One region of the Mesorhizobium sp. WSM4850 genome, then DNA from elsewhere that is predicted to be linked to it. Evidence: predicted binding sites of a transcription regulator. Region 1 holds the regulator's gene; the other holds the start of a gene.
The links. The regulator PhoB, encoded in region 1, activates phosphate uptake and scavenging genes when phosphate is short. The targets are predictions, from matches to a motif close to TGTCATNNANCTGTCAT.
Positions count from the first base shown of each region.

Region 2: ugpB (sn-glycerol-3-phosphate ABC transporter substrate-binding protein UgpB) is a predicted target of PhoB. The motif match lies at 1,031-1,047, and genes of this name have one in related genera.

Region 1 is NZ_JBVVPV010000014.1:69,753-73,718, forward strand. It holds gene AC0L2Z_RS15945 (ROK family protein) at 1-1,048, shown strand, start outside; gene phoB (phosphate regulon transcriptional regulator PhoB) at 1,317-2,006, opposite strand; gene phoU (phosphate signaling complex protein PhoU) at 2,023-2,730, opposite strand; gene pstB (phosphate ABC transporter ATP-binding protein PstB) at 2,766-3,581, opposite strand; gene pstA (phosphate ABC transporter permease PstA) at 3,594-3,966, opposite strand, start outside.
Region 2 is NZ_JBVVPV010000035.1:21,367-25,332, reverse strand. It holds gene argH (argininosuccinate lyase) at 1-149, opposite strand, end outside; gene tlpA (thiol:disulfide interchange protein TlpA) at 184-870, shown strand; gene ugpB (sn-glycerol-3-phosphate ABC transporter substrate-binding protein UgpB) at 1,110-2,420, shown strand; gene ugpA (sn-glycerol-3-phosphate ABC transporter permease UgpA) at 2,505-3,389, shown strand; gene ugpE (sn-glycerol-3-phosphate ABC transporter permease UgpE) at 3,398-3,966, shown strand, end outside.

The sequences.
Region 1 (3,966 bases):
GCTGAAACGCGGCCGGCCGCAGGTCGGCCTCAGCCTCAATCCGCAAGCCGCTGCGGTGTTGGCCGTCGTGTTGTCGCTGAATTTCCTGTCGGTCGCCGTCATCGATTATGCCGGACAAGTGGTCGCCGAGGAACAGCGCCGGCTGGACACGCTGACCATGTCGCGTGACGCGCTGATCGGCGAATGTGTCGCCATCGTCCGGCGCCGGCTCGAAGATCCCGACCTCGATGTCCAAAGTGTCGCCCGCATCGCGCTGGCGATCCAGGGCATCACCGATTCCCACGCGCGCGCCATGTTGTGGTCGCCGATCACGCCGCAGACGAACATCGCCTTCGCCGACATTCTGGAACGCGAGTTCGGCATCCCGGCCATCATGGAGAACGACTGCAACATGATGGCCGTGGCGCTGCGCTGGCGCCACCCGGATCGCTACCGCGACGATTTCATCGCCATCCTGCTCTCGCACGGCATCGGTATGGGGCTGGTGCTGAAGGGCGAGCTGTTCACCGGCACCCACTCCTCAGGCGGCGAATTCGGCCACATGATCCATCGGCCGGGCGGCGCGCTTTGCCGCTGCGGGCGGCGCGGCTGCGTCGAGGCTTATGCCGGCAACTACGCCATCTGGCGCAATGCAAGGCAATTGAGCGACAACGCCGAGCCGGTCGCCGATGTCAGCGACGCCGAGATGCGGGCCTTGGCGGCCCGGGCGCGCGAGATGGACGGACCGGAGCGCGAAGCCTACCGCAAGGCCGGCGAGGCGCTCGGCTTCGGGCTCGGCAGCCTGTTTGCGCTGATCGATCCGGCGCCGGTGGCCATGGTCGGCGCCAGCGCTGCCGCCTTCGACCTGATCGAGCCGGCCCTGCGCGAGGCCATCGCCCAGACCGCCGGCGGCCAGCATTCGGGTTCGATTTCCTTCGACACCGAGCCGAACGAGTTGCCGCTGATCCGCGAAGGCTGTGCCATGCGGGCGCTAAGCTTCGTCGACCAGGAGATTTTCGCGCCGAGCATCCAGGCACGAGCCGGCTCGGTCGGAAAGAACGTGGCTTGAAGGATTCCCGGGTCGCGACTTGGGGTGTGTTGAGATTCAGGTCAGGCCGAGTCGAGAATGGTGGGTTCCGAGAACCGGAGCGGAGCGTACTTTTGGGTACGTGAGCCCGCGCATGACCCCGAAATCGAGATCGATTTCGGAAAGGTCGTGCGCAAAATCAAAGTTCTACAGCGTCCTTTGCGTGCCCAACAGGGCGCGCGGCGCTGTAGGTAAGCGCGGTATCAGCCGTTCGCAGGCCGGCATCACCTGAATATCAGCACATCCCTAGCTAGTCTTCCCTGATCGCATAGCCGGCGCCGCGGATGGTTCGGATGACATCGGGCATGCGACCATTGTTGACCGCCTTGCGCAACCGGCCGACATGGACGTCCACCGTGCGCTCGTCGATGTAGATCGTCTCGCCCCAGACATTGTCGAGCAACTGACTGCGCGAGAAGACCCGGCCCGGGTGGCGCATCATGAATTCGAGCAGCCGGAATTCGGTCGGCCCGAGCCGGATCTCGCTCTTCTTGCGATAGACCCGGTGCGATTCACGATCGAGCATGATGTCGCCGACCTTGAGCACGCTGGACAGCACTTCCGGCTTGGCGCGGCGCAGCAGCGCCTTGACCCTGGCCATGAATTCCGGTGTCGAGAACGGCTTGACCAGATAGTCGTCGGCTCCGGTCGAAAGGCCGCGCACCCGGTCGCTCTCCTCGCCGCGCGCGGTCAGCATGATGATCGGCAGCCGCTCGGTTTCGGGGCGCACCCGAAGCCGCCGGCAAAGCTCGATGCCGGAAACCGCCGGCACCATCCAGTCGAGCACCAAAAGATCGGGCACGTTTTCCTGCAGCCGGATTTCGGCCTCGTCGCCGCGCGTCACCACCTCGACCTGATAGCCTTCGGATTCCAGATTATAACGGAGGAGGACGCCCAGCGGCTCTTCATCCTCCACCACCATGATGCGCGGCGCGATCATCGGCCGGTCACTCCTGTCATGTCGCCGGCGCCGACATCGTCGTTTCGTCGAGCTTCGGGCGATCCGCCGGCAATTGCTGCCCGGTCACGACAAAGTAGGCGTTTTCGGCGATGTTGGTGACGTGATCGCCGATACGCTCGAGATTCTTGGCGCAGAACAGAAGGTGCGTGCAGGCGGTGATGTTGCGCGGATCCTCCATCATGTAGGTCAGGAGCTCGCGAAAAACCGCCGTGTATTTCACGTCGATCTTCTGGTCGTCGGCGCGCAGTTCCTTCAACGCGCCGGCATCGCGCGACACATAGTGCTCGACCACGCCGCGCAGCTGCACAAGAACGAGATCCGCCATCGCATCGATACCGTGCGACAGATTCCGCGGCGTCGCGCTCTGCCCGACTGCGCTGACCCGCTTGGCTATGTTCTTGGCCAGATCGCCGATGCGCTCGAGATCGCCAGCCATGCGGATTGCGCCAACCACGGCGCGCAGATCCTGCGCCATCGGCTGCCGCTTGGCGATCAGCGTGATGGCGCTGTCATCGAGTTCGCGCTGCCGCGCATCCATGATGGCGTCGTCCGAGACGACGCGCTGCGCCATCGCATTGTCCGACGCAAGCAGCGCGCGGATCGAGGCCGCTACCATTGCGGCGGCGAGCTCGTCCATGTCGCGGATCAGCCGGTCGATGTGCTCCAGTTCCTCGTCGAAAGATGCGACGGTGTGTTCACCCATGGTGCTGTCCTCGTGTTCGAAATTCGCCGGACCGCTCAGCCGAACCGGCCGGTGATGTAGTCCTGGGTGCGCTTGTCGTCGGGGTTGGTGAACATCTTGTCGGTCGCGCCCTCCTCGACCAGATAGCCGAGATGGAACATCGCCGTGCGTTGCGACACGCGCGCCGCCTGCTGCATCGAATGGGTGACGATGACGATCGTATAGTTCTGGCGCAGTTCGTCGATCAGTTCCTCGACGCGGGCGGTGGCGATCGGATCGAGCGCCGAACAGGGCTCGTCCATCAGGATCACTTCCGGCGACACGGCGATGGCGCGCGCGATGCACAGGCGCTGCTGCTGTCCGCCGGACAGGCCAGTACCCGACTCGAGTAGGCGATCCTTGACCTCGTTGAACAGGCCGGCCTTCTTCAGGCTCGATTCGACGATGCCGTCCAACTCGGCCTTGGTCCTGGCCAGGCCGTGAATGCGCGGACCGTAGGCGACGTTTTCGTAGATCGACTTCGGAAACGGGTTCGGCTTCTGGAATACCATGCCGACGCGAGCTCGCAACTCGACGACATCGATTTTCGGATCGTAGACGTCCTCGCCGTCGAGCGTGATCTTGCCGCTCACCCGCGCGATATCGATGGTGTCGTTCATTCGGTTCAGGCAACGCAGGAACGTCGACTTGCCACAGCCCGATGGCCCGATCAACGCCGTCACCTGATGCTCGCGGACATCGAGATCGACGTCGAACAGAGCTCGCTTCTCGCCGTAGTGAACGGAGACCTTTTCGCCCTTCATCTTGATCGAAGGGGCGTTGGTTGCGCTGCTCAGTTTCTGCTCGACGCCGGCTTCCGTCATGATGTTCATATCCTCTACTCCTTACCAGCGCCGCTCGAAGCGCCTGCGCAGTATCACCGCGATGGCATTCATGATGACCAAAAACACCAGCAAAATCAAAATCGCCGCCGAAGTCTTCTGCTGGAACCCCGCTTCCGGGAAATCCGCCCACATGAAAATCTGCACCGGCAGGATCGTCGCGGGATCGGTGAAGCCGCCGGGAATGTCGACGATGAAGGCGACCATGCCGATCATCAGCAACGGCGCGGTTTCGCCGAGCGCATGCGCCATTCCGAGGATGGTGCCGGTCATGATGCCCGGCATCGCCAGTGGCAGGACGTGATGGAATACGGTCTGGACCTTGGACGCTCCGATGCCAAGCGCCGCCTCGCGGATCGAAGGCGGCACGGCGCGC
Region 2 (3,966 bases), on a different contig from region 1:
ATCTCGCTATGGGCGATCGAGCCTCGGATGTCCTGCGCGTAGAGTTTGCGGTCGAACGAGATCGACGCGTTGATCGCTTCCATGATCGCGGCCGGACCCGAGGCAAAACGTCCGCCCCACATCTGGTTGCTGGCCTTCTTGTCGCTCATCGCTATAACCCGTGCTCCGGAGCAGTTTTAAAAAATGGCAGACGGCAATCGATTTTTCCCGGCCCCGCGCCTCATCCTCGCCGCTTTGGTGGCAGGCGTGCTTGCCGGCGCGGTCGCGGTATATGTCAGCGAAAGCGGTTCTGGCAACAACGCCCCCGCTCAAGTCGCGGTTGGCGACAGCAAGGACGATGTCGCCTGCGCCGCCAAGGCCGACCGCGCCAAGTCGGTCGCGGCGGCTGCCACCGGCCAGGTTGCAGCACTTTTGCCCGCCGATCCGCCGCAATCGCTGAAGGGCCTTGCCTTCAACAGCCCCGACGGCAAGCCGATGACGCTCGCCGACCATGCCGGCAAGACGGTGCTGCTCAATCTGTGGGCGACATGGTGCGCGCCCTGCCGCGCAGAAATGCCGGCGCTCGACGCGCTGCAGAACGAAATGGGCAGTGATGCTTTCGAGGTCGTCGCGGTCAATGTCGATGCCGGCGACGACAGCAAGCCGAAGAAGTTCCTCGAGGAAACCGGCGTCGAGGCGCTCGGCTACTACCGCGACTCGACGATGGCGCTGTTCAACGATCTCAAGACACGCGGCCTGGCGCTCGGCCTGCCGGTCACCATGCTGATCGACGGTGAAGGCTGCCTGATTGCCCACATGAACGGCCCGGCAGAATGGTCGAGCCCCGATGCCAAGCGGCTGGTCGAGACGGCGCTCGGCAAGTCGGACTAATTCATGTCGCGCAAAGTGCGCTCTTTAGGAGGCGCCGACGATTGCCGGTCGTCGTCGTTGTTCGATTGGTAAGCCGGCTTTTCAATTGCTTTCCATCGGCTCTCATCTCGAAGCGCACGCCACTTTAAGTGGAATCAAGTTCATCGGCCCGCAACAAAACCGTTGTCCAATTGTCACGGGCGGCACATATTGGCATTGCGAGAGTGCCCCTTTCGCCAATGACAAACGGGAGATGAAACATGAAGTTCTTCGGCTTCGCGGCCGGTGTCGCCGCCACCTTGACCCTGCTTTCCACCACCTCCGCCTTCGCCGTCACGCAGATCAGCTGGTGGCACGCCATGACCGGCGCCAACGCCGAGGTCGTCGGCAAGATCTCCAAGGATTTCAACGCCAGCCAGAGCGACTATGAACTGGTTCCGGTGTTCAAGGGCACCTATCCGGAGACGCTGAACGCCGGCATCGCCGCCTTCCGCGCTGGCCAGGCGCCCGATATCCTCCAGGTGTTCGACGTCGGCACCGGCGTGATGATGGCGGCCGAGGGTGCGATCAAGCCGGTTGCCGAGGTGATGACCGGTGCCGGTATGACCTTCGACAAGAGCCAGTATCTGCCCGGTATCGTCGGCTATTATTCGAAGCCGGACGGCACCATGCTGTCCTTCCCCTACAACTCCTCCTCGCCGATCCTCTACTACAACAAGGATATCTTCCAGAAGGCCGGCCTCGACGTGAACAATCCACCCAAGACCTGGAATGAGGTGTGGGAAGCCGCCAAGAAGATCAAGACGAGCGGCGCCGCCCCTTGTGGCTATACCTCGACCTGGCTGACCTGGATCCATCTGGAGAATTTCGCGGCGTGGAATGATGTGTCGTGGGCGACCCAGCAGAACGGTCTGGCCGGCGGTGATGTCGAACTCAAGATCAACGCGCCGATTTTCGTCAACCACTTCCAGGCGCTCGCAGACCTCGCCAAGGACGGCACATTCAAATATGGTGGGCGTACCTCCGAAGCCAAGCAGATCTTCCTCGCCGGCGAATGCGGCATCTTCACCGAATCGTCGGGCGGCCTCGGCGACATCGTCAAGTCCGGCATGAACTATGGCATCGGCCAGCTTCCCTACGACAGCGACGCCAAGGGCGCACCGCAGAACACCACGCCGGGCGGCGCCAGCCTGTGGGTGTTCGGCGCCAAGTCGGACGAGCAATACAAGGGCGTTGCGGCATTCTTCGCCTACCTGTCCAAGACCGATGTGCAGGAATATCTGCACCAGAAGTCGGGATACCTGCCGGTGACGCTCGCTGCCTACGAGGCGACCAAGAAATCGGGCTTCTATGACAAGAACCCCGGCCGTGAGACACCCATCCTGCAGATGACGGGCAAGGCGCCGACCGACAACTCGAAGGGCGTGCGCCTGCCGAACCTGCCGCAAGTGCGCGATATCCAGAACGAGGAGTTCGAGAAGATGCTGGCCGGCCAGCAAACCGCTCAGCAGGCGCTCGACAACGCGGTCGCGCGCGGCAACGCCGCAATCAAGGAAGCGCTGGAGAACTGACGAGATTATCTCGGTTGGTGTTGGTTTGAATATCGCCCACGCGAGCTCGCGTGGGCGTCTCCCGAGATAGCGAAGGAAATCAGCCTGTCTCCACGCGTCGTCTTTCCCAACAAGATCCTGCCCTTCCTTCTGGTGGCGCCGCAACTCGCCATAACACTGGTTTTCTTCTACTGGCCGGCCGGTCAGGCGCTTTACCAGTCGATGCTCAGACAGGATCCGTTCGGGCTGAGGACCAGGTTCGTCTGGTTTGCCAATTTCCGCAAGGTGCTGGCCGATCCGGCCTACCTCAATTCGATCAAGGTCACCGTGGTGTTCTCGCTTGCGACCGCGATCGTCGCGATGTGCGTGGCCCTTTTGCTTGCGGTCATGGCCGAGAAGGCGGTGCGCGGCAAAGGCCTCTACCGCACGCTGTTGATATGGCCTTATGCCGTGGCGCCGGCGATTGCCGGCATGCTGTGGCTGTTTCTGTTCAATCCTTCGATCGGCTCGTTGGCGTATTTGCTGAGAAGCCTCGGCATCGCATGGGATCCGCTGCTCAACGGAACCCACGCCATGATCCTGCTTGTGTCGGCGGCTGCCTGGAAGCAGATCAGCTACAATTTCCTGTTCTTCGTAGCCGGTCTGCAGGCAGTGCCGAAAACGCTGATCGAGGCGGCGGCCATGGACGGCGCCGGGGAGACCAAGCGCTTCTGGACCATCGTCTTCCCGCTGCTCGCGCCGACCACCTTTTTCCTGCTGGTCGTCAACACCGTCTATGCCCTGTTCGACACGTTCGGCATCGTTCATGCCGTCACCGGCGGCGGGCCGGGCAAGGCGACCGAGACGCTGGTCTACAAGGTCTACAATGACGGCTTCGTCAATCTGATCCTGGGCGACTCGGCGGCGCAGTCGGTCATCCTGATGGCGATCGTCATTGCGCTCACCGCCATCCAGTTCCGCTACGTGGAACGCAAAGTCCACTACGGTTGAGGGCAGCGATGATCGGCCAGTCCCCGCTCCGCACTTTCATCGCCCATGCCGTGCTGATCCTCGGCATATTGATCGTGGCTTTCCCGATCTACTACACGTTCGTTGCCTCGACGCACACGCTGCAAACCATCCTCAGGCCGCCGCTGCCGCTCTTGCCCGGCGGCCAGCTGTGGAACAACTACAGCGAGGCGCTGTTCGGCGGCATTGGCCGCATCGGCGGTGTCAGCGTCGGCCAACTGCTCCTCAACACCACGATCATGGCGCTCGGTGTTGCGGTGGGAAAGATCTGCATCTCGATTTTGTCGGCCTATGCGATCGTTTTCTTCCGCTTTCCCCTGCGCATGACCTTCTTCTGGCTGATCTTCATCACCTTGATGCTTCCGGTCGAGGTGCGCATCCTGCCGACCTACAAGGTGATGGTCGATCTCGGCATGATCGACACCTATGCCGGCCTGATCATCCCGCTGATCGCCTCGGCCACCGCGACGCTGCTGTTCCGCCAGTTCTTCATGACCATACCGGGCGAATTGGTCGAGGCGGCGCGCGTCGACGGCGCCGGGCCATGGCGCTTCTTCTT